DNA from 3 places in the Streptomyces sp. NPDC002573 genome. Region 3 is predicted to be linked to each of the others. Evidence: riboswitches for the same ligand, from Rfam matches in the RefSeq annotation. Region 3 holds a riboswitch; each other region holds the start of a gene.
What was found. A riboswitch is a leader RNA that binds a small molecule or an ion and turns the genes downstream of it on or off. The one in region 3 is predicted to bind cobalamin.

Region 1 (7,011 bases), on a different contig from region 3:
TGGGGCAGCGCCGGCGTACTGACGGGCTTCGCCGGCGGCGCCCTGCTGCTGGCCGCCTTCGTCCGCTGGGAGCTGCGGAACCCGGCGCCGATGCTGCCGCTGCGGCTGTTCCGCAGCCGGTCGTTCAGCGCGATCAACCTCGTCGGACTGCTGAACTTCTTCGGCCTGTACGGCGCTGTCTTCCTGCTCACCCAGTACCTCCAGGGCGTCCAGGGCTACACGCCGCTCCAGGCTGGCCTGCGGATGCTGCCGTGGACGGCGATGCCGATCGCCGTCACCCCCCTGGCGGGCGCGCTGTCCGACCGCATCGGAAGCCGCACCATCCTCACGCTGGGCCTGGCCGTGCAGGCGGTCGGCATGGGCTGGTACGCGGCCGTGGCCACCCCGCAGGTGTCCTATGCCGCGCAGGTGCCCGCCCTGATCGTCTCCGGCGTGGGCATGTCCCTCTTCCTCGCGCCCGTCGCCAACGTCGTCATGGGCAGCGTCCGGCCCGAGGAGCAGGGCATCGCGTCCGGTGCCAGCACCTCGCTGCGCAACATCGGCGGAGTGCTCGGGGTCGCCGTCTTCGGCGCGGTGTTCTCGGCGCAGGGCGGCTACGGCTCCGCCCGGCAGTTCGTGGACGGACTCATCCCCGCCCTGTGGATCGGTGCCGCGGCTCTCGGGCTCGCCTCGCTGGTCGCCCTTGCGCTGCCGCGCGGCCGGACCGGCGACAATGCCACACCGAGAGCACAACGCCACGTCGCATCGTCCGAGGCCACCGCGGATCTCGCCGCGGTCGAGCCCTGACGGTCCCGCCGGGGCGGTCGGACCGACGGCCGGGGCCGGAGCACAGCCGGGCCGGAACACAGGAGGAACGAGATGAGCAGTGCGCGTATGAGCGCCGAGGAACGGCGCGAGATCGTCATCCGCGCGGCACTCGTGGAGTTCGCGCGAGGCGGCTTCAACGGCACCTCCACCGCCGCCATCGCCCGGCGGTCCGGGGTTTCCCAGCCCTATCTCTTCCAGCTCTTCCCGGACAAGAAGGCCCTGTTCCTGGCCGCGGCCGACCGCTGCTTCCGCACCATCAGGACGGCCCTGGAGGAGGCCATGGACGGTCTGACGGGCCCCGAGGCCATGAAGGCCGCCGAACAGGCGTGGCGGGGGCTGGTCTCCAGCCGCGACCTGCTGATGATGCAACTTCAGGTGTACGTCGCCTCGGTCGGCGCGGAGGACGGCACCGGGTCCGCGATCGCCTCCGAGATCGCCGAGTTCGTCCGTCCGCTGTGGCGGGGCCTGTGGAAGCTGGTGCAGGAGCGCACCGGCAGTTCCGACGCGGAGGTCACCCACGTCTTCGGCATCGGCATGTTGATCAATGTGCTCGTCGCGATCGGCATCCCACTCCAGGACCACTGCTGGGCGAGCATCACCCTCGACGCACCACTCGACTGACCGCCCGCGTTCTCCGGCCGCGTCGACCGGAGCCCCACGAGCCCGGCAGCATCCAGAAAGAAGACGCGTCTTGACCGAGATCACCCGCCGCTTCGTGGAGGCCAACGGCCTGCGCGTGCACCTCGCCGAAGCCGGCGACGGCCCCCTGGTACTGCTGCTGCACGGCTTCCCCGAGACGTCCTACAACTGGCGCCACCAGATGGCCCCGCTGGCCGCGGCCGGCTACCACGTGGTGGCACCGGACCAGCGCGGCTACGGCCGCACCTCGCGCCCGGAGCGGATCGAGGACTACACGATCCTGCACCTCGTCGGCGACGTCGTGGCGCTCATCGAGGCCCTCGGCGAGCGGCAGGCCGTCGTGGTCGGCCACGACTGGGGCGGTCCCGTCGCCTGGCACACCGCCATGTTCCGGCCCGACCTGGTGCGCGGCGTGGTCTCGCTCAGCTCCCCGACCGGGCCCCGCGCGTCCCGGCCGCCGCTCGGGCTGCTGCGGGCCAGGCTCGGCGAGGGCTTCTACATGAACTACTTCCAGCAGCCCGGGGTCGCCGACCCGGTACTGGAGCGGGACCTGCCGACGACCTTCCGCCGGATCATGTACGGGCTGTCCGGTGAGGCCCCCGCCCTGATCCCGGTGGTGCGGGAGGGCACCGAGCCCATGGACATGTTCCCCGAGCCGGACCGCCTCCCCGGCTGGCTGAGCGAGGGCGACATCGCCGCCTACGCCGCCGAGTTCGCCGAGAGCGGCTTCACCGGCCCGCTCAACTGGTACCGCAACCTGGACCGCAACTGGGAGCTGACCGCCGCGTTCGACGGCGCCCGGATCACCCCTCCGGCGCTGTTCATCGGCGGCGACAAGGACCTCAACGTCGCCGTCGCCGGGCCGGACATGGAGGCGCGGATGCGCGCCGTGGTGCCGGACCTGCGGGACATGGTGCTGCTGCGCGACACCGGCCACTGGGTCGCCGAAGAACGCCCCGCCGAGGTCAACGCCCACCTCATCGACTTCCTCAAGTCCCTCTGACCAGGACAGGAGAACCACCATGCACCTCCGAGACGCACAGGTTCTGCTCACCGGAGCGACCGGTGGAATCGGCCACGCCATCGCCGAGGCGCTCGCGGCACGCGGGGCGCAGCTGGTGCTGACGGGCCGCCGCGCCGACGTACTGGAGGACCTGGCCGGACGGCTCGGCGGTCGCGCTCTGGCCGCCGACCTCTCCGACCCGGGCGGCGCGCGGGACCTGCTGGGCCGCGCCGGCCGGGTGGACATCGTGGTCGCCAACGCCGCGCTCCCCGCGAGCGGAGCCGTGCCCGAGCTGTCCGTCGAGGACATCGACCGGATGCTGGACGTCAATCTGCGGGCGCCGGTGGTCATGGCGAGGCTCGCCGCCGAGGCGATGATCAGCCGCCGCAGCGGGCACCTGGTCTTCATCTCCTCGCTGATGGGCAAGACCGCCTCCGGCGGGGCCGCGCTGTACAGCGCGAGCAAGTTCGGCATGCGCGGCTTCGCCCTGGCACTGCGCGAGGACCTCCAGCCGTACGGGGTCGGGGTGACGACGGTCTTCCCCGGGTTCATCCGCGACGCGGGCATGTTCGCCAGGACGGGCGTCCGCCTCCCGCGCGGGGTCGGCACCCGGACCCCGCGGGACGTCGCGCGCGCCGTGGTCCGGGCGGTGGACCGCAACCCGGCCGAGATCGACGTCGCCCCGCTGGGGCTGCGGCTCGGCGCGATGGTCGGCGGGGTCGCCCCCACGCTCAGCGCGATCGTGCAGCGCCGCGCCGGGGGCGACCGGATCACCGCGGAGATGGCCGTGACCCAGCGGTCCGCGCGGTAGCCGCCGCCGCGTCCCCGGTTCCGGGGCCGGGACGGCACCCGGCCCCGGAAGGCCCCGCGGGGGCGGGGTGCTGGCCCGGCCGGGGCCCTCTCACAGGGGCCTCTCAAGGACGCTTCTACCGGCGGGTACAGTAGCCGGGTCGTTCTCACACCCTTACGGGGGAAAGCCGGTGCAAATCCGGCGCTGACCCCGCAACCGTGAGCCGCCCCACGGCGGCGAGCCGGAGCACCGCGTACGGGACGTGACCGGCTCACGCGCACCGGCAGCCCGCCGGTGTACGGCACCGTCGAGGTCTACGGAGCCGAGCCGCCCGGGGGATGCCCCGTGCCGCCCTGCTCCCGGACACCAAGGGAGAGGCACCCGCCGATCATGATCGTTCGCCGCAGCGCCGCGGTACTCGCCGCCATCGCCGCCGTCGCCGGGGCCCCCGCCACGGCCTTCGCCGCCACCCCCGCCCCCTCCGCCTCGCCCTCGCTGCCGTCCGGCCTCTACGGCACCGGCGACCCCACGTACGACGGCGTCTGGCGGCAGTCGCTCGCCCTGCTCGCCCAGCACACGGCCGGTGTGCGGCCCGCCACCGCCGCGGTGGACTGGCTGACCGGCCAGCAGTGCGCGAGCGGCGCCTTCGCCCCCTACCGCGCGCAGCCCAGCGCGAAGTGCGACGCCAAGACGCCCGTCGACACGAACAACACCGCGGCGGCAGTCCAGGCCCTGGCCGCGGTCGGCGGCCACGGAGCCGAGAGCGGCAAGGCGGTGGCCTGGCTGAAGTCCGTGCAGAACAAGGACGGCGGCTGGGGCTACACCGCGGGTGGCGCGAGCGACGCCAACTCGACGTCCGTCGTGGTCGGTGCGCTCACGGCGGCGGGCGAGCAGCCGCAGGACGTCCGCATGGACGGCAAGTCCCCCTACGACGCGCTGCTGAAGCTCGCGCTGCCCTGCGACGGCGACGGTGCGGGCGCCTTCGCCTACCAGCCCGACAAGAAGGGCGCGCTCACCGCCAACGCGGATGCCACGGCGGCGGCCGTGACCGGCGCGCTCGGCAAGGGGTTCGCCGGGGAGAAGGCTCCGGCCGAGAGCGCGGCCCCGGTCTGCGGGAAGGCCACCGATGTGCGCCAGGCCGCGCAGAACGGCGCCGCCTACCTGCTCAAGGCCCTGGCCAGGGACCAGCACCTCACCTCGGCCCTGCCCGGCGCCAAGGACCAGCCCGACTACGGCAACACGGCGGACGCGGTGGTCGCCCTCGCCACCGTCGGCCAGGGCGAGCGGGCGTCCGGCGCCCTGCACTGGCTTCAGGCCAACTCCGGGCCGTGGGCGAAGCAGAGCGGCCCGGCCGCGTACGCCCAGCTGATCCTCGCCGCGCTCGCGACCGGCACCGACCCGCGCCACTTCGGCGGAACCGACCTGGTCAGCGCGCTCAACGCGACGGGCCCGGCACCGCAGGCGGCCGGCGCGACCCCGAAGACCGACCAGACCCAGAAGCCCGCCAAGAAGGACGACTCGGGCTCCGCCTTCGGCGTGTGGTGGATCGTCGGCGTCTTCCTCGTCGCCGGTATCGGCATCGGCTTCCTGCTCAGCGGCCGCGGCAAGCGGCAGCAGCCGTGACCCGCGTCCCCGCGGGCGCCCGGCTCCTGACCGCGCCGCTCCTCGTCCTCCTGGCGGCCTGCGTGCTGCTGGGCGGCGCGGGCCGGGCCCAGGCCGTCGGCTACCGCTACTGGTCCTTCTGGGAGCGTGGCGGCAACACCTGGACGTACGCCACCCAGGGCCCGTCGACCAGCCGTCCCGCCGACGGGGACGTCCAGGGCTTCCGGTTCGCGGTGAGCGAGGACTCCTCGGACGCGACCAAGCCGCGCGGCAGCGCGGACTTCGCGACGATCTGCGCGGGCACACCCGCCCGGGACGGTCAGAAGCGTGTCGCCCTGGTCCTCGACTTCGGCACGGCGGCGGACGCCCCCTCCGGGGAGCGGCCGCCGGCAGGGCGCACGGCGTGCGCCCGGGTGCCCGGGGACGCGACGACGGCGGACGCGCTCGCCGCCGTCGCGGGCCCGCTGCGCTACGACACCAACGCCCTGCTGTGCGCGATAGCGGGTTACCCGGCCAAGGGCTGCGGCGAGCAGGTGACGTCCGGGCAGGACCGTGCCCCGGCGAAGGCCACGGACCACAAGGGACAGGCGTCGGCGAGGAGCGCGGCACACCACGGCCCGTCGGTGGGCCTCCTCGCGGGTGCCGCCGCCGTGGCCGTGCTGGGCGCGGCGGCGGTGTGGCAGGCGCGCCGCCGCAGGGGCTGACAGTGGCGCCCCGTCCCGGCCGCGGCCGGCCGGCCGTGCACCCGGGCGCCTGGTGGCTGTGGGCCCTCGGGCTCGCCACCGCCGCCACCCGCACCACCAACCCGCTGCTGCTGGCCCTCCTGATCGCGGTGTCCGCCTACGTCGTGGCGGCCCGCCGCACCACGGCCCCCTGGTCCCGCTCCTACGCGGCCTTCGCCAGGCTCGGCTTCGCCGTCCTCGCCATCCGGCTGCTGTTCACCGTGGTCCTCGGCTCCCCCATCCCCGGCACCCACACCCTGTTCACCCTCCCCGAGGTCCCGCTCCCGCACTGGGCGCAGGGCATCCGCCTCGGCGGCCGGGTCACCGCCGAGGCTCTCGTCTTCGCCCTGTACGACGGTCTGCGGCTGGCCACCCTGCTGATCTGCGTGGGCGCGGCGAACGCCCTCGCGAACCCCGCCCGGCTGCTGAAGGCCCTCCCGGGCGCACTGTACGAGGCGGGCGTGGCGGTCGTCGTCGCGCTGACCTTCGCCCCGCATCTCGTCGCGGACGTACGGCGGCTGCGTGCCGCGCGCCGGCTGCGCGGCCGGCCCGACCGGGGGCTGCGCGGTCTGGCCCAGGTCGGACTTCCGGTCCTGGAGGGCGCGTTGGAACGCTCGGTGGCGCTCGCCGCCGCGATGGACGCGCGCGGCTTCGGCCGCACCGCGGCCGTCCCGCCCGCCGTCCGCCGTACCACCACCGCCCTCACCCTCGGCGGACTGCTCGGCGTCTGCGCCGGCACGTACGGACTGCTGACGGCGGAGGGGACCGCCTACGGTCTGCCCGTCCTCCTCGCCGGTCTCGTGGCCGCCCTCGCCGGGCTGCGGCTGGGCGGCCGCCGCTCCCCGCGCACCCGCTACCGCCCCGACACCTGGGACGCGCGGGCGTGGCTGGTGGCCGGCTCGGGGATCGCCGCGGCGGCGCTCCCGGCCCTGTGGTCCGCCTACGATCCCGCCGCCCTGCACCCCGGTGTCGTCCCCCTGGCCGCCCCGGCGCTGCCGCTGCTCCCCGCCGCGGCGGTGCTGCTCGGCCTGCTGCCCGCGTTCGTCACCCCCGCCCCCGAGGAGTCCGCGTGATCCGCTTCGAGAAGGTCTCCGTGACATACGACGGGGCGGCCGAACCTGCGGTGCGGGACATCGACTTCGAGGTTCCGGAGGGTGAACTGACGCTGCTGGTCGGCCCGTCCGGGGTCGGCAAGTCGACGGTGCTCGGCGCGGTCAGCGGACTGGTCCCGCACTTCACGGGCGGCACCCTGCGCGGCCGGGTCACGGTGGCCGGCCGCGACACCCGCACCCACAAGCCGCGCGAACTCGCCGACGTGGTCGGCACGGTGGGGCAGGACCCGCTGTCGCACTTCGTGACGGACACCGTCGAGGACGAACTCGCCTACGGGATGGAGTCGTTGGGGCTCGCCCCGGACGTGATGCGGCGACGGGTCGAGGAGACGCTCG
Region 2 (7,011 bases), on a different contig from region 3:
GATACACCGTCTTGATCGTCGATCCCGAGCCGCCCAGCCCTTGTCACCTCCAGGCGGAGTTGCGGCTCGGCGGCCATGACCCGAACAGGGACTCGTAGTCGTCGCCGGGCTTGACGGTGAGTACGAAACCGGGCGCGGTGGCAGAAACTGCAGCACTTCCGGCGCCGGACTGACCCCTCGCCAATGTCCCTATTTGGCGCGTCGGATAAGAGACCAATCCAACCAAGAAGCACCTGGAAGTCTAAAGTGGAGATTTGTGTCCGTTTTTCATGAAATTGAGCAGGTAGTTCCGGGCGGCAGGAGCCACGCGAAGACTATTGAGCTGGCGGCTCATCCCGATAATCCACGCCCGGACCTCGGCGACTTAACCGAGATGATCCAGTCGATGAGATCGGTCGGCGTGGTGCAGCCCCTGGTGGTGGTGACGCGGGAGGCACATCTCGCCGCGTACCCGGATCACGCGTCCGCGATCGGAGGCGCCAGGTATGTGATCATCGCTGGGCATCGTCGTGCCGCAGCGGCGGCTGCGGCGGATGTATACGAGGTGCCGATCGAGGTCCGTCCGGAGCTGTCTCACGAGGGGCTGGATTTAGAGGTGATGGCGGTGGAAAACCTCCAGCGCCGTGATCTCAATCCTATTTGAGGAGGCGGGTGCAGTTCCTGTGAGGGTTCTGTTTTGATCACGCCGTGAGTCGGTATCGTGCCTGGTGGTTGCGGATGAACTCCTGCTTCTCGTGCCAGGCCCAGTAGGCGTCGAAGTCGCCGTTGGATCGCAGCGCGCGAAGCTTCAGCACGGCCTCGGCCCCGGCCAGGCCCCAGCGGGCTCCGGTGATGTCCAGACGGTCTTTCACCAGGTGGCGGCAGGCGCCTTCACTGATTCCAGTGGCGATGGGCCAGCCGGCCGCGAGCGCGGTGTCGTAGCGCAGGTATTCGGCCTTGTTGGCGAGGTAGGCCACGGCGTCGTCGATGCCCTTGTTCTTGCCCGCTGCGATGCCGGCGGCCGTCGCGGCCGCTCTGATCTGCTCGGCGGCCTGAATGGCGCCGCCGGCCAGGATGGTGCGGCCGGTCCGGGCGACCCAGGCCTCGATGGTCTTGTCGCCGGTGGTGTGCAGGGCGTGGGCGGCGCCCCACAGATACTCCAGGACATGAATGATGTCGATGACGATGTGGACGCCGATGCCCCTGGCCGCGGCCTGCTCGTTGATCAGGTCGATCTGGTGGGGTGCGCCGTCGACCAGGGCCACCCAGGTCCGCGTGTGTCCGGGATCGCGGGATTCGGCCTGGTCGAACACTGCGGCGACGACTTCGGCGGCGGTGTCGTTGACGGAGCCGCACAGCCATTTAGTGCGGGCCTTCGGGCCTTTCCGGCGTTCGGGGCCATCGTTGCCGCCCGCGCGGTCGGGGTCGGCGATGATGTCGTCGACGTCGCGCACGGCCGGCTCGGCGTCATAGACGGTGCCCAGGGTCGCCATCCTCTCTGTACCCATCTCAGTTCGGAGCGGCGACCGCCCGGCCCCGAGCGGCCGGTGCGGGCTTAGGATTCAGCTGGCGCTCCGCCAACTCGCCGAAGAGCAGGCCGAATCCGCCCCACAGGACGATCTGGATGGCCAGGGCCGAGAGACGGAACCGCCACAGCAGGGTGGCCGGGAAGTCCTTCGGCACCTCGTTGATCACCGGGAGGAAGGCATACGCCAGACCGATCACGACGGCGAAGCCGACGACGGCGACGACGGTCGCGTACCAGTTGCCCAGTCTCGGTGCGAGCCGCTTGCCCACAATGGTGGCGGCGATCGCCAGGAGCACGCTGAGCAGCATCATCAGGAAGTACAGCGTGGTCCGCTTGCCGATGGTGTCGGGGTTGCCGACCGACGGCGGGTTGGCCGGGTACTTCAGGAACGGCACGACGTACACGGCCAGCAGCGCGCAGCCGGACAGCAGCAGCGCGGTCGCCCGCGGGGAGAAGCTGGCGACCCTGCCGAGCGCGAAGCAGAAGGCGAGCGCGGCGATACCGCCGAACGCGACTCCGTAGACCAGGACGCCGGTGGCGAGACCGGCGGTGGACTGCAGCGAGCGGGAGACGACTTCCATCTCGTGCTCGTGGGAGTGAGCTGCCTCGAAGCTGATCGCGCTGTCGACGTCCGGCTCACCGAGAAGGTAGGCCACGACCAGGGCGAGCACACCGGCGGCCAGGCCGCCGAGCATGCCCCGCACCAGAAGGTTGCGCACGGTTGCGGAGTTCATGGGTGTGCGGCGTCCCTCGCGTCAGTGGCAGGGGAAGCCGAGCAGATGGCGGGCGTCGTGCACCCACTCGTGGACGTCCGTGCCGTTGAACACGGAGGTGGCGCCCTGCTCGGCGCCGACGAAGTACAGCAGGATGAGCATGAGGATGCCGAAGAAAACCGCCCAGGGAGCTATCGCGTTCAGCGGCAGCTTGGCGGGAACGACGGGGCTGGTGGCTGTCGGCTGGGCGACGGTCTGCGCCATGGCAGGACCTCCTCTGGGAGTTCGCGTCCCATCTCGGTGGTGCACACGACGACGGCCACGGGTCTGACTCACGAGCCGCCCCGGGAGGCGTCTCGCATACAGTGGCGCGACCGTGCCGGATTTCCACCGGCTTCCGTCGTACCGTCGTCAATATCGGAAAGACCGTACCGCGTGTCGGGTACCCGGCCAAGACCGCCTCCCCTGGCGTGATCTTCCTCTCCACGCCAGGCGGACGATCAGTTCGCTCACCAAGCCGTCTCCGTGGCGGTGCCTTGTCCGGCGAGCCCCAGTTCGCGGTCGCCGAGGGGGGCGAAGAAGCGTTCCACGTCGGCGTCGGACACTTCGGCGAGGGTCGCCGGGGACCAGTGCGGGGTGCGGTCCTTGTCGATGATCTGGGCGCGGACGCCCTCCACCAGGTCGTGGGTGCGCAGGCCAGCGCAGGAGACCCGGTACTCCTGGTCCAGGACCTGTTCCAGCGTGCCGAGGCGACGGACGCGGCGCACCGCGGCCAGGGTGACCTTGAGGGCAGTGGGCGACCGGGAGAGCAGGACCTCCGCGGTCTCCTTGGCCGTCTGACCGCCGTGAGCGAGAAGCCGGTCGAGGATCTCCTCGACGGTGTCGGCGGCGTAGCAGCTGTCGATCCACTCCCGCTGTCCGGCCAACTCTCCGGGCGGCGCGGGCTGTACATGGCGAGCGAGGACGTCTCGTACGGGCGTCTCGGCGAGGTCGCCGAGGAGTTCGGGGACCGAGGTGGACGGTACGTAGTGGTCGGCGAGGCCGCACAGCAGGGCGTCGGCGGCGCCGATCTGCGCGCCGGTGAGGGCGAGATGGGTGCCCAGCTCACCCGGGGCGAGGCCGAGCAGCCGGGTGCCGCCGACGTCGGGGACGAAGCCGATGCCGGTCTCGGGCATCGCGACCCTGGACCGCTCGGTGACGACCCGGACGCTGCCGTGCGCGGACACGCCGACCCCGCCGCCCATGACGATGCCGTCCATGACGGCGACGTACGGCTTCGGGTAGCGGGCGACATGGGCGTTGAGGCGGTACTCGTCGCGCCAGAACGCGGCCGAGGCGGAGCCGTCCCCGTCGCGTGCGTCGTCGTGGACGGCCCGGATGTCGCCACCCGCGCACAGACCACGCTCCCCCGCTCCGGTGATGACCACGGTCTCCACGGCCGGGTCGTGTTCCCAGGCGGTCAGCGCCTCGTCGATACGGCGGACCATCGCATGGTTCAGGGCGTTGAGTGCCCTCGGCCGGTTGAGGGTGATACGGGCGGCCCGCCCGGTGACGTGGAAGAGGACGGGTTCCTCGCCGCCGGTCATCCGAATGCCTCCGTCAGGCCGCGGGCCACGATGACGCGCATGATCTCGTCGGTTCCTTCCAGGATCTGGTGGACACGCGGGTCAGCTCACGGACGATCTTCCGGTGCCCACCTACATGCTCGCTCGGCTCGGCACCGGCGTCGAATCGCACGTCGCCGCTCGCAGCAAGGGAATGCAGGACACCAGGACGAACAGGCCGAAGAGCGTGATGGGGGTCAGTCCGACCGGTTGCAGCAGACGCACCGGATCGGCCTTCACCGAAGGCCAGTTGCTGATCCAGTTCGCGGCCACGTCCAGCGTGATCACTACGCTCCCCAACCAGATGCCGCTTCGCCGCACGAGTCCCACCAGCACCACGACCAGCGGGTCGAGGACGACAAGGCTCACGAAGTACGCCCGAATCGACGCGTGCGGAAACGCAGCATAGGCATGGATACCGCCACGAACCAGATCACTGATGTGAGCACACGTACCTTCGCCGAAACCGGCCAGGTAGACCACGAGAGCCCATCGTGCCCACCGCGGCAGCCCTCTCCACTTGTCCCGCAAGCTCGCCCCCATTCAAGGAGCCTACCCGCGACCGTCCACACGATCGAACGCGGCCACCGGCTTCGCGCGAGCCGGGGGAGCTCTCCGTCCATCCCGAAGGCGTAACGGCTCCGGAGTGCGAGCGGGCAGCGCCGATCACACATCGAGGCCCTCGCGGTCTGGGGCCATCCGCGCTGGCCCTCGGTGGTGTGCGCCGATGTCGTGGTCCCGGATGCTGCCTGTTTCCTGGCTTGTACGGGTGAACGCAAGTCGCTTGCGGATGTCGGGTTCTACGCTCGGAGGTTCAGTGCGGTGGCTGGGCTCGGGGGATCGGCATGAGCGGCGTTGAGGTGCCTGGCGGGGCGTGGTTCGTCAGTCACGCGGGGGCGGATCGGGCCTGGGCGGAGTGGGCGGCGTGGCAGTTGGTCGATGCCGGTTTCCAGGCGGAACTGGACTACTGGGACTGGGGTGCGGGTGACAACTTCGTCCTGAAGATGAGCGCCGCTTTGGAACGGGGGTGTTTTCTGGCGTTGTTCTCCCCGGCCTACTTCGAGCCGGACCGGTTCACCACGCCCGAGTGGACCGCCATCATGGCGATGAAAGAGAAGATCACCCCGGTTCGTGTGGCGGAGGTCGTCTCGCCGGCGATCCTGCGCCCCCTCATCGCCCGTGATCTGTTCGACTTGGGCGAGGAGGCCGCCCGCCGGGTGCTGTTGGAGGCGGTCAGCAGCCCGCGTCGGCCGACCGTTGCACCGGCCTTTCCCGGGGCGTTGCGGCAGCTGGGTGGCAGCGGTCCCCGCCTGCCCGGCTCGCTGCCGCGGGTGTGGAACCTGCCCGCCCGCAACGCCTCCTTCACCGGCCGCGACACCCTCCTTGTCCGGCTGCGTCAGACACTGGCGGCCAGTAGTCGCGTGGCAGTCCAGGCATTGCACGGACGTGGCGGGGTCGGCAAGACCCAGCTCGCCGTCGAGTACGCGCACCGCTTCGCCGGCGAGTACGAACTGGCCTGGTGGATCGCCGCCGAGGATCCCGCCCTCATTCCCGATCAGCTCGCCCAGCTCGCCACCCGCATCGGCGCCGCGCCCGCCGACGCACCCTCCGCCGACGCCGTGGACGCGCTGTCGGGGGAGCTGCGCACCCGTTCCCGCTGGCTGCTGGTCTTCGACAACATCGAAGACCCCGAGCTCCTGGCCCCCTATCTGCCGGGTGGTGGTGGCCATGTGCTCATCACCTCCCGCAGCCCTCACTGGCAGGCCCACGCCAGCCCGCTGAATGTCGACGTCTTCACCCGTGCCGAATCGGTCGCCCTGCTGCATGCCCACGGCGCCGTTCTGAGTGAGAGCGACGCCGACCGCCTCGCCCGGACCCTCGACGACCTCCCCCTCGCCCTCGTCCAGGCCGCCGCCCTGCTCACCGACGGTCTGTCCGCCGCCGACCTGAGCGCCGAACTGGCCCGTAACACCGCCGAGGTCCTGGCCGAGGGCCGCCCCGCCGGCTACCCCGTCTCTCTGGCCGCGCAGGTCCGCCTCACCACCACCCGCCTGGAATCCGACCACCCTGGCGCGGCCGCCCTGCTGGCCGCCCTGAGCCTGCTGGCTCCCGAACCCTTCCCCGTCACCACCTGCGCCGGCCACCTCCCCGCCAACGCCTCCACCCCCCTGGCCGACGCCCTGACCACCCGCCTGACCGGCAGCACAGCGCTGCGTGCCATCACCCGGCACAGCCTGGCCCGGGCCCAGGACGGCACCCTTCAGCTCCACCGCCTCACCCAGACCGTCCTGCGCGACCACCTCACGCACGACCAACGCGAACAGGCGGGCCGGGACGCCGAAGCCCTCCTGACGGCAGCCAATCCCAGAAGCGTCGTGCGTCCCTCGACGTGGCCCGCATGGCGGGCGCTGCTGCCTCATCTCCTCGCTGTGGACCCGGCCCTCATCACCAGCGAAGCGGGACGGGATGTGGTCCGCGATGCCTGCTGGTATCTGCTGGATCGCGGCCAGGCCCGCACCGCCCGAGCCCGCCTCCAGCAGCTGCACCACACCTGGTCCCGGCAACTCGGCCCGGACCACGAAGGCACCCTCTGGACCGCTCATTACCTCGCCCGCGCCCACGACGACACCCAGGACCACGGGCGTGCCCGCGCCCTGGACGAGGACACCCTCCAGCGCCGCCGTCTCCTCCTGGGCGACGACCACCCCGACACGCTGACCACCGCCTCCAACCTGGCCAGCGATCTGGCGGAGCTGGGGCGGGCGGAGGAGGCCCGCACCCTGGCCGAAGACACCCTGACCCGGCAGCGGCGGGTACTGGGCGACGACCACCCCGACACCCTGAGCACCGCCACCAATCTGGCCATGTATCTGGCAGACGTGGGGCAGGTAGAGGAGGCACGCGCTCTGGCCGAAGACGCCCTGACCCGACGGCGGCGGACACTGGGCGACGACCACCCCGACGCCCTGCGCACCGTCAGGTTCTTGGAGCAGTTGGATGCGGCGCGGCGGGATGCCGACATCGGGGAGTGATCAGTCAGCACACCGGCGATCCCCAAATGACGAGTTGTCCGATTTTGGTCCGAGGGTGTCCGTAGGCGTCCACGAAACGGCCATCCGCTGCTCAGAGGCGTTCCGGGACTCCAGCGGACAACGGCGGACAGGCTCGGAAACGGCAAATTCAGACC
Region 3 (7,011 bases):
TGCTCGACTGGACGACCCCCGGACTGCTCGGGCCGCTGAAGTCCTTCCGCGCCCGGCACGCACGCGCCGTGGAGAACGGCGAGGACGCGCAGGCCGCGGAGCGCCTGGCCCGCCTGGTCCGTCCCTTCCTCCTGCGCCGCAAGAAGTCCGACCCGGGGATCGTCCCGGAGCTCCCGCCGAAGACGGAGACCGACCACCCGGTGCCGCTCAGCCATGAACAGGCCGCGCTCTACGAGGCGGTGGTCCGGGAATCCATGCTGGCGATCGAGACGGCGGAGGGCATCGCCCGCCGGGGCCTGGTCCTCAAGCTCCTCGGCTCGCTCAAGCAGATCTGCGACCACCCCGCGCTCTATCTGAAGGAGGACACCGGGACGGCGGCCGGCCTCATCGCGCGCTCCGGAAAACTCGCCCTGCTCGACGAACTGGTGGACACGCTGCTGACGGAGGACGGCTCGGCACTGGTCTTCACGCAGTACGTCCGCATGGCCCGTCTGATCACCACGCACCTGGCCTCCCGGGCGGTGCCTGTCGAACTGCTGCACGGCGGCACCGCCGTGCCCGACCGCGAGCGGATGGTGGACCGCTTCCAGAGCGGGGCGACCCCGGTTCTGGTCCTCTCCCTGAAGGCGGCGGGCACCGGCCTGAACCTCACCCGCGCGGGCCATGTCATCCACTTCGACCGCTGGTGGAACCCGGCGGTGGAGGAACAGGCCACGGACCGGGCCTACCGCATCGGCCAGACCCAGCCGGTCCAGGTCCACCGACTGATCACCGAGGGCACGGTCGAGGACCGTATCGCCGAGATGCTGGAGTCCAAGCGCGCGCTGGCCGACGCGATCCTGGGCGCCGGCGAGTCGTCCCTGACCGAACTGACCGACCGTGAGCTGAAGGACCTGGTGTCGCTGAGGAGGGCGGAGTGAACGGGGCGGAGAAGGAGACGCGTCCCGAGGAGACGCCGGGCGCGGACGGGCGCCCGTCCGACGCGGCGCGACGCGCACTGCGCGCCGCACGGGAACGGGAGCGGGCAGCGGAGCAGCGCCGGGACGGCGAGCCGCCCGCCGAGGACGCGGAGGTCACCGTGCCCGAGGAGAGGGCGGCGAAGCCCTCCCGACCGGGCGACGCGGCACGCGCGGCCCTACGACGGGCGAACGCGGACCGCCGCAGCGGTACGGAGCCCGGGACGGGCGCGGTGACGCCGGACGGGCCCGGGAACGAAACTCCGGCTGGGACTGGGACTGGGACTGGGACTGGGACTGGGACTTGGACCGGGCCTGGCGGAGGGACCGGAGAAGGCACCGGGGGAGACGCGGCGACAGGCGCGCCCTCGGAACCCGCCCGCGCCACTCGCCCCGGCGACGCCGCCCGCGAGGCCCTGCGCGCCGCCCGGGCGGAAGCCGCCCGGGCCGAGGCAGAAGCGGAACGGGTGCGGAACACGAGGGCGGCAGAGGACCGCGAACCGCGGCGTCCGCCCGGCCCCTCCAGCACACCCGGCAGCCAGACTGCGCCCGGCACCCGGAGATCACCCGCCGAACCGGGGCCGCCCGGCGGCGGCACAGAGCCGTCCCGTGTCGTCCGGTTGTCCGGGGCCCGGCGGCGCCGGGACGCCCGTACGCGGGCGGCCGGTGTCCGGAGCAGAGAGGTCCGGGATCTGATCGCCGGGGCCTTCGGGCTCCCGCCGTCGGTGGCACCGCGAGGCGGGACCGCCGCCACTCCGCCGTCCACCGGCGGCAAGAGGGAGGAGGCGTCCACCCGCTCCCTCCCCGAGGTGGTGGACCTGTTCTCGAAACGCCGGCAGGTGAAGCCGGATCCGCCCGAGGAGCCCCGGGACACGCTGCCCGCCGCGCCCCCGGCTGCGCGCTACCCGCGTTCCATGGCCGCCCCGGGCCGCGACAGCGACCTGCGGCGCACCTTCGCCTCCCTGCCGACGCGCACGTCGAAGCCGAAGTCCGGGGAGGACGCCTCCGACCGGTTCGCCGGGACGTGGTGGGGCAACGCCTGGGTCGCGGCGCTGGAGGAGGGCGCCCTCGACGCGGCCCGGCTGACCCGGGGACGGGCGTACGCGGACCGGGGGCACGTGGACGCCATCACCGTCACCCCGGGGCTCGTCCTCGCCTATGTCCAGGGGAGTCGTCCGCGTCCGTACCGGGTGCAGGTGCGGCTGCGGGCGTTCTCCGACGAGGAGTGGGACCGCTTCCTGGACGCCGCCGCCGAGCGGCCGGGCCATATCGCGGCGCTGCTGGACAAACAGGTGCCGCACTCCCTCGCCGAGTGCGGCATCCGGCTGCTCCCCGGGCCCGGCGACCTCGAACCGCACTGCAACTGCCCCGACGACGGCCGCCCCTGCAAGCACGCCGCCGCGGTCTGCTATCAGACCGCCCGGCTGCTGGACCAGGACCCCTTCGTACTGCTCCTGCTTCGCGGCCGGGGCGAGCGTGAACTGATCGACGCGCTGTCCCGGCGCAACGCGGCCCGCGCGGCCCGCGCGGCTCGGGAACAGCAGCCCGCGCCCGTGCCCGGAGTGCGGGCCAGTGAGGCCGTCGCCCGGCGCGCACTGCCGCCGCTTCCCGCCCCGCTGCGCCCGCCCGCCCACCCCGAGCAGCCACCGGCGTACCCGGCGGCGCCCGGCGGCCCGGACCCGCTCGCCCTGGACCAGCTGGCCACCGATGCGGCGGCCCGGGCGCACGCCCTGCTCACCACCGGGCAGGATCCGGTCGCGGACCTGACGCTGTGGCAGGACGCGGTACGGCTGGCCGCGGCCCGTCCGGGTTCGGGCCTCACGGCGGCGACCCGGCCGCTGTACTCCTCGCTGGCCGCCGCGACCGGGCGGACCACGGCCGACCTGGGGCGCGCGGTGGCCGCGTGGCGGCAGGGCGGACCGGAGGCCCTCGCCGTCCTGGAGGAACCGTGGGACCCGCCGGCCGGCCGCTTCGACCGCGCCCGTCCCCAGCTCCTGGCCGCGGACCTGCCCGCGTTCCGGCCTTGGCGCAACCGCCTCACCCACCCGGACGGGCACGCCCAGCTCCGGCTCGGCCGCGACGGACTGTGGTACGCCTACGAGTCGGAACCGGGCCAGGAGGACTGGTGGCCCCGAGGCACCCCCGACCCGGACCCGGTCGGCGCACTGACGGGACTGGGGGCTCCGACCGAGCGCTGAGCGACACCGGGCGGTGACGGCACCAAGGGGCGAGCGGCGCCGAGCGGTGAGCGGTCCGTCAGGCCGACGGCCCGGTCAACGGCCGTCAGATCAACGGCTCTCAGGTCCGCGCCGAGTGCGGTCGTCGAAGACCTGACGGTCCGATAGCGTGGCGGCGCGGCGCGCGGTGTCCGTCCTCGTGCCGCCGTACCTCCAGGCCGTCTGCCGCGCAGACCGGCCACCGTGCCTTCGGGAGACCCCTTGTCCCGCACCACCGTTGTCGTACTCGCCGCCGTCGCCCTCGCTCTGACGGCCTGCTCGGCCCCGGGCCACGGCACGCCCGCGCGCCCGACCGCCAAGGCCACCCACGCGAGCGCCGGTCAGATCGCCGCCTGCACCGACAGGATGGTCACCGGGCGGCACGGCGGGATAGGAGCACCGGAGTGTGCTCGCCTGCCGCAGGCCGACTATCTGAAGGCTTTGCAGGTCGCGAACCAGCGAGGGCAGGAAGCCCTGCAACGGAGCAACAGCAGCACGTCGCATCCCACACACCCGTGACGGACGGGCACCGGCGGTTTCATCGAGCGGGCTCCTCGTGATCCTGCTCAGGATGTTCCTCGGGTGCCGGCCCGATGAGGACCTGTATGTCGCGGAGGGCCTCGCGATAACCGTCCCCGAAGCCGGTGTCGGCGGTGACGGGTTCGCTGGCGATCCAGGCCCGGATCCTGGCGACGGCCCCCGCGGTCTTGAGGCGTTCGGCGGGGGAGAGGGTGTTGAGTGTGGCTTCCGGATCCTCGTGTCCCTCAGCGTGCCGTACCGGGATCGCGCCGAGAAAGGCGGGCAGGCGCTCGTCGAACGCGGCGTGGGCGACATCGTCGCGGGTGAGGAGTTCGCGCCGCACATAGGAGGCGATGCGCCGCCACTCCTCGCGCTCCTCGGCACTGAGAGAGCCGTTGCCGGCGGCGCGTTCGGCCCGGTCGACGGCTCTGCGGATCTTGGCGCGGGCCCAGGCCAGGGCGTCCGGGTCGTGATCGTAGCGGTCGAGGCTGTTCATGCGAACTCCTATGGGTCGTCGATGAGTTCCGTGGTGCCCGCGACGGCCGGCCCGGTAACACCGCACGCTCGTATGGCGGTTCATGGTCGACTCGGTCCTTGCGAGTCACACGATCGAGTGAAATTTCCACCACGGGTGGCACGCGCACAGGCCACCGCCAGGCTTCCAGGTGTCCGCTTCAGGAACTGCCGCCCGAGAAGGCGAGCAGTCCCGTGATCGAGCACCACGTCCGTGGCCGCGTACGACGCACACCTGCCGAAGGGCCTGTTCTGATGCTCCACACCCGCACCACTCCCGCCGAACGCCGCCGCGCCCTGCGTGAGCGCCTGGCCACCGGCCGACTGCTGCCCATGCCCGGCGCCCTCAACCCGCTCTCCGCCCGCCTCATCCAGGACACCGGCTTCGAGGCCGCCTACCTCTCCGGCGCGGCCCTCGCCGCCGACCTCGGCCTGCCCGACATCGGCCTGACCACCTCCACCGAGATCGCCGCCCGCGCCCAGCAGACGACCCGGGTCACCGACCTGCCCGTCCTGATCGATGCGGACACCGGCTTCGGCGAGCCGATGAACGCCGCGCGCACCGTGCAGTTGATGGAGGACGCGGGCCTGGCCGGGCTTCATCTGGAGGACCAGGTCAATCCCAAGCGCTGCGGCCACCTCGACGGCAAGTCCGTCGTGCCGCGCGAGGAGATGACCCGCCGGATCCGGGCCGCGGTCGACGCCCGCCGCGACCCCGACTTCCTCCTGATGGCCCGTACCGACGCCCGCGCGGTGGAGGGCCTGGCGGCGGCGATCGACCGGGCGAAGGCGTACGTCGACGCGGGCGCCGACGCGATCTTCCCCGAAGCCCTCCCGGACGAGGCCGAGTTCGAGGCGTTCCGCCAGGCGGTCCCCGTCCCCCTCCTGGCCAACATGACGGAGTTCGGCAAGGGCCCCCTGCTGAACACCCGCACCCTGGAGAACCTGGGCTACGACATCGCCCTCTACCCGGTCACCCTGCTGCGCCTGGCCATGGGCGCCGTCGAGGAGGGTCTGCGCACCCTGGCGGTCGAGGGCACCCAGCAGCCCCTGCTGCCCCGTATGCAGACCCGCTCCCGCCTCTACGAACTCCTCGGCTACGCCGACTACTCGGCCTTCGACTCGGCCGTCTACGACTTCACCCTCCCACCCGGCACCTGACGCACCGCAGACATCCGCGCCCGTCCACCACCGCGCCTGGTGCAGGGCGCCCGACCGGCCCCACCGGCGGCGGTGATGACGCGCCGTGACCCGGGATGCGACGATGCCCGACGAACAAGGCGACGGCGGAACGAGGAAGCCGGTGAAAGTCCGGCGCGGTCCCGCCACTGTGATCGGCGAGCGGATCCCGAACAGACCACTGCCCGGCAACGGGCGGGAAGAACGGGACCAGCAGCGACCCGAGAGCCAGGAGACTCACGTCGTCGCCTCCTCGACCCAGACCGGGGCGGATCTCCCCGGAGGAGGAGCGTGACGTGCCATGCCCGAGACACGAACCGATGAACCGGTGGGAACCGGCTCCGCCGGCCTGGCACCGTGCCGGATCGTGGTGTGCAGGGACTGCTGCTGCGGAAGCCCGAAGGTGACCGGGGTCGACCACACGGAACAGACCGCCCGCCTCGCCGAGCACGCGCCCCTACGGGTCTCCACCTGCCTGGACGTGTGCGACCAGGCCAATGTGATCGTCGTCCAGCCCTCCGCCGCGGGACGCGCCGCCGGCGCCCGTCCCGTCTGGCTCGGCCTCGTCAACGACCCGGCCGCCACCGAGGACATCGCCGCATGGGTACGGGCCGGCGGCCCCGGCATCGCTCCCCGCCCCGACATCCTCGACCTCTACGCCTTCACCCCCCGCCGAAGCCCCCGGCCACGCGACGCAACCCGAACCACCTGAAGACCGTTACCGAGAAGAAGGCCACGCCCCGGAGACCCGTCGTCGACAGGAGGATCAGGCGCTCCCAGTTCAGACCGGATCTGATGCCTGCGGGTTCGCCTGGCACCCCCGCCTCGAGGCCGACCCCCCGCGCCCGCCTGGCTGCGCGCGTGCGTGCGGGAGCTGATGGAGCCGTGCCCGGCCGGCACCGACGTCACTCCGTGCGCGTCCGGCCGTTCTTGAGCACCCCGTAATAGTCGCTGTAGGGGAGTTCCAGCTTGAACACCAGGCCGTACCGTTTCCGGATGGCGGCGACCGTGGCGGTCTTCGGGTCACGGACCACGCGGGACACCGGCGGATCGTCGACGAGACCGGCGTAGGGCTCCTCGACCAGCCGGCGCGGGGCGCCGCCGCGTGTCGTGTCCCAGGTCAGCGTCTGTCCGGAGACGGCCAGCCGGGTCGGTTCCGTGGCCTGCGAGCCCTGGGGGTTCGGGCCGTGCCCCCGGTAGTAGGCGACGAGCCGCCTTCCGTGGTCGTCGTGCGTGAACGGGATGGGACTTCCGGATCCGGCCGGCCCGGAACGGGTGTGGTCGCCCGCGGTCAGGATCCCGTCGAGGGTGTCGCCCACGTGCCTGGGGGCGGCGCCGTAGTAGGCGGTGGTGTTCATCGAGCAGACGACCTTGTAGTCGTCGATCTTCTGCTGGAAGAACCAGCCCGGTCCCGATCCCGGCACGCACACGTCGTGCACCACGACCAGGCCGAGCGACAGGGGCGTGCGGTCGGCGTACGCCCGCGCCACGCCCCGAAGCCTTTGCTCCGCACGCTCCCGGGCCCGCACCGCCTGGCTGCTCTCCCCGAGCTTGCGCAGCTGCTTGTCGCTGACAGCACGGTCCGGGGTCGTGGAACAGGCCGAGACGGCGAACAGGACGATCACCGC

Region 1: linked by a shared signal. The riboswitch ahead of ACFYX0_RS15065 (prenyltransferase/squalene oxidase repeat-containing protein) and the one ahead of ACFYX0_RS08535 ((2Fe-2S) ferredoxin domain-containing protein) in region 3 are both predicted to bind cobalamin.
Region 2: linked by a shared signal. The riboswitch ahead of ACFYX0_RS04270 (CbtB-domain containing protein) and the one ahead of ACFYX0_RS08535 ((2Fe-2S) ferredoxin domain-containing protein) in region 3 are both predicted to bind cobalamin.

What each region holds. Positions count from the first base shown of each region.
Region 1 is NZ_JBIARC010000013.1:42,392-49,402, reverse strand. Features, by position in the region: gene ACFYX0_RS15085 (DHA2 family efflux MFS transporter permease subunit) at 1-786, shown strand, start outside; gene ACFYX0_RS15080 (TetR/AcrR family transcriptional regulator) at 859-1,428, shown strand; gene ACFYX0_RS15075 (alpha/beta fold hydrolase) at 1,499-2,449, shown strand; gene ACFYX0_RS15070 (SDR family NAD(P)-dependent oxidoreductase) at 2,469-3,260, shown strand; cobalamin riboswitch at 3,383-3,511, shown strand; gene ACFYX0_RS15065 (prenyltransferase/squalene oxidase repeat-containing protein) at 3,630-4,862, shown strand; gene ACFYX0_RS15060 (SCO2322 family protein) at 4,859-5,545, shown strand; gene ACFYX0_RS15055 (energy-coupling factor transporter transmembrane component T) at 5,548-6,636, shown strand; gene ACFYX0_RS15050 (ABC transporter ATP-binding protein) at 6,633-7,011, shown strand, end outside.
Region 2 is NZ_JBIARC010000003.1:129,546-136,556, forward strand. Features, by position in the region: gene ACFYX0_RS04255 (ParB N-terminal domain-containing protein) at 257-643, shown strand; gene ACFYX0_RS04260 (hypothetical protein) at 681-1,487, opposite strand; gene ACFYX0_RS04265 (CbtA family protein) at 1,489-2,241, opposite strand; gene ACFYX0_RS04270 (CbtB-domain containing protein) at 2,263-2,484, opposite strand; cobalamin riboswitch at 2,521-2,665, opposite strand; gene ACFYX0_RS04275 (enoyl-CoA hydratase/isomerase family protein) at 2,730-3,806, opposite strand; gene ACFYX0_RS04280 (hypothetical protein) at 3,918-4,307, opposite strand; gene fxsT (FxSxx-COOH system tetratricopeptide repeat protein) at 4,670-6,856, shown strand.
Region 3 is NZ_JBIARC010000006.1:125,710-132,720, forward strand. Features, by position in the region: gene ACFYX0_RS08510 (DEAD/DEAH box helicase) at 1-920, shown strand, start outside; gene ACFYX0_RS08515 (SWIM zinc finger family protein) at 917-3,154, shown strand; gene ACFYX0_RS08520 (hypothetical protein) at 3,395-3,691, shown strand; gene ACFYX0_RS08525 (hypothetical protein) at 3,711-4,187, opposite strand; gene prpB (methylisocitrate lyase) at 4,460-5,365, shown strand; cobalamin riboswitch at 5,452-5,643, shown strand; gene ACFYX0_RS08535 ((2Fe-2S) ferredoxin domain-containing protein) at 5,685-6,095, shown strand; gene ACFYX0_RS08540 (hypothetical protein) at 6,289-7,011, opposite strand, start outside.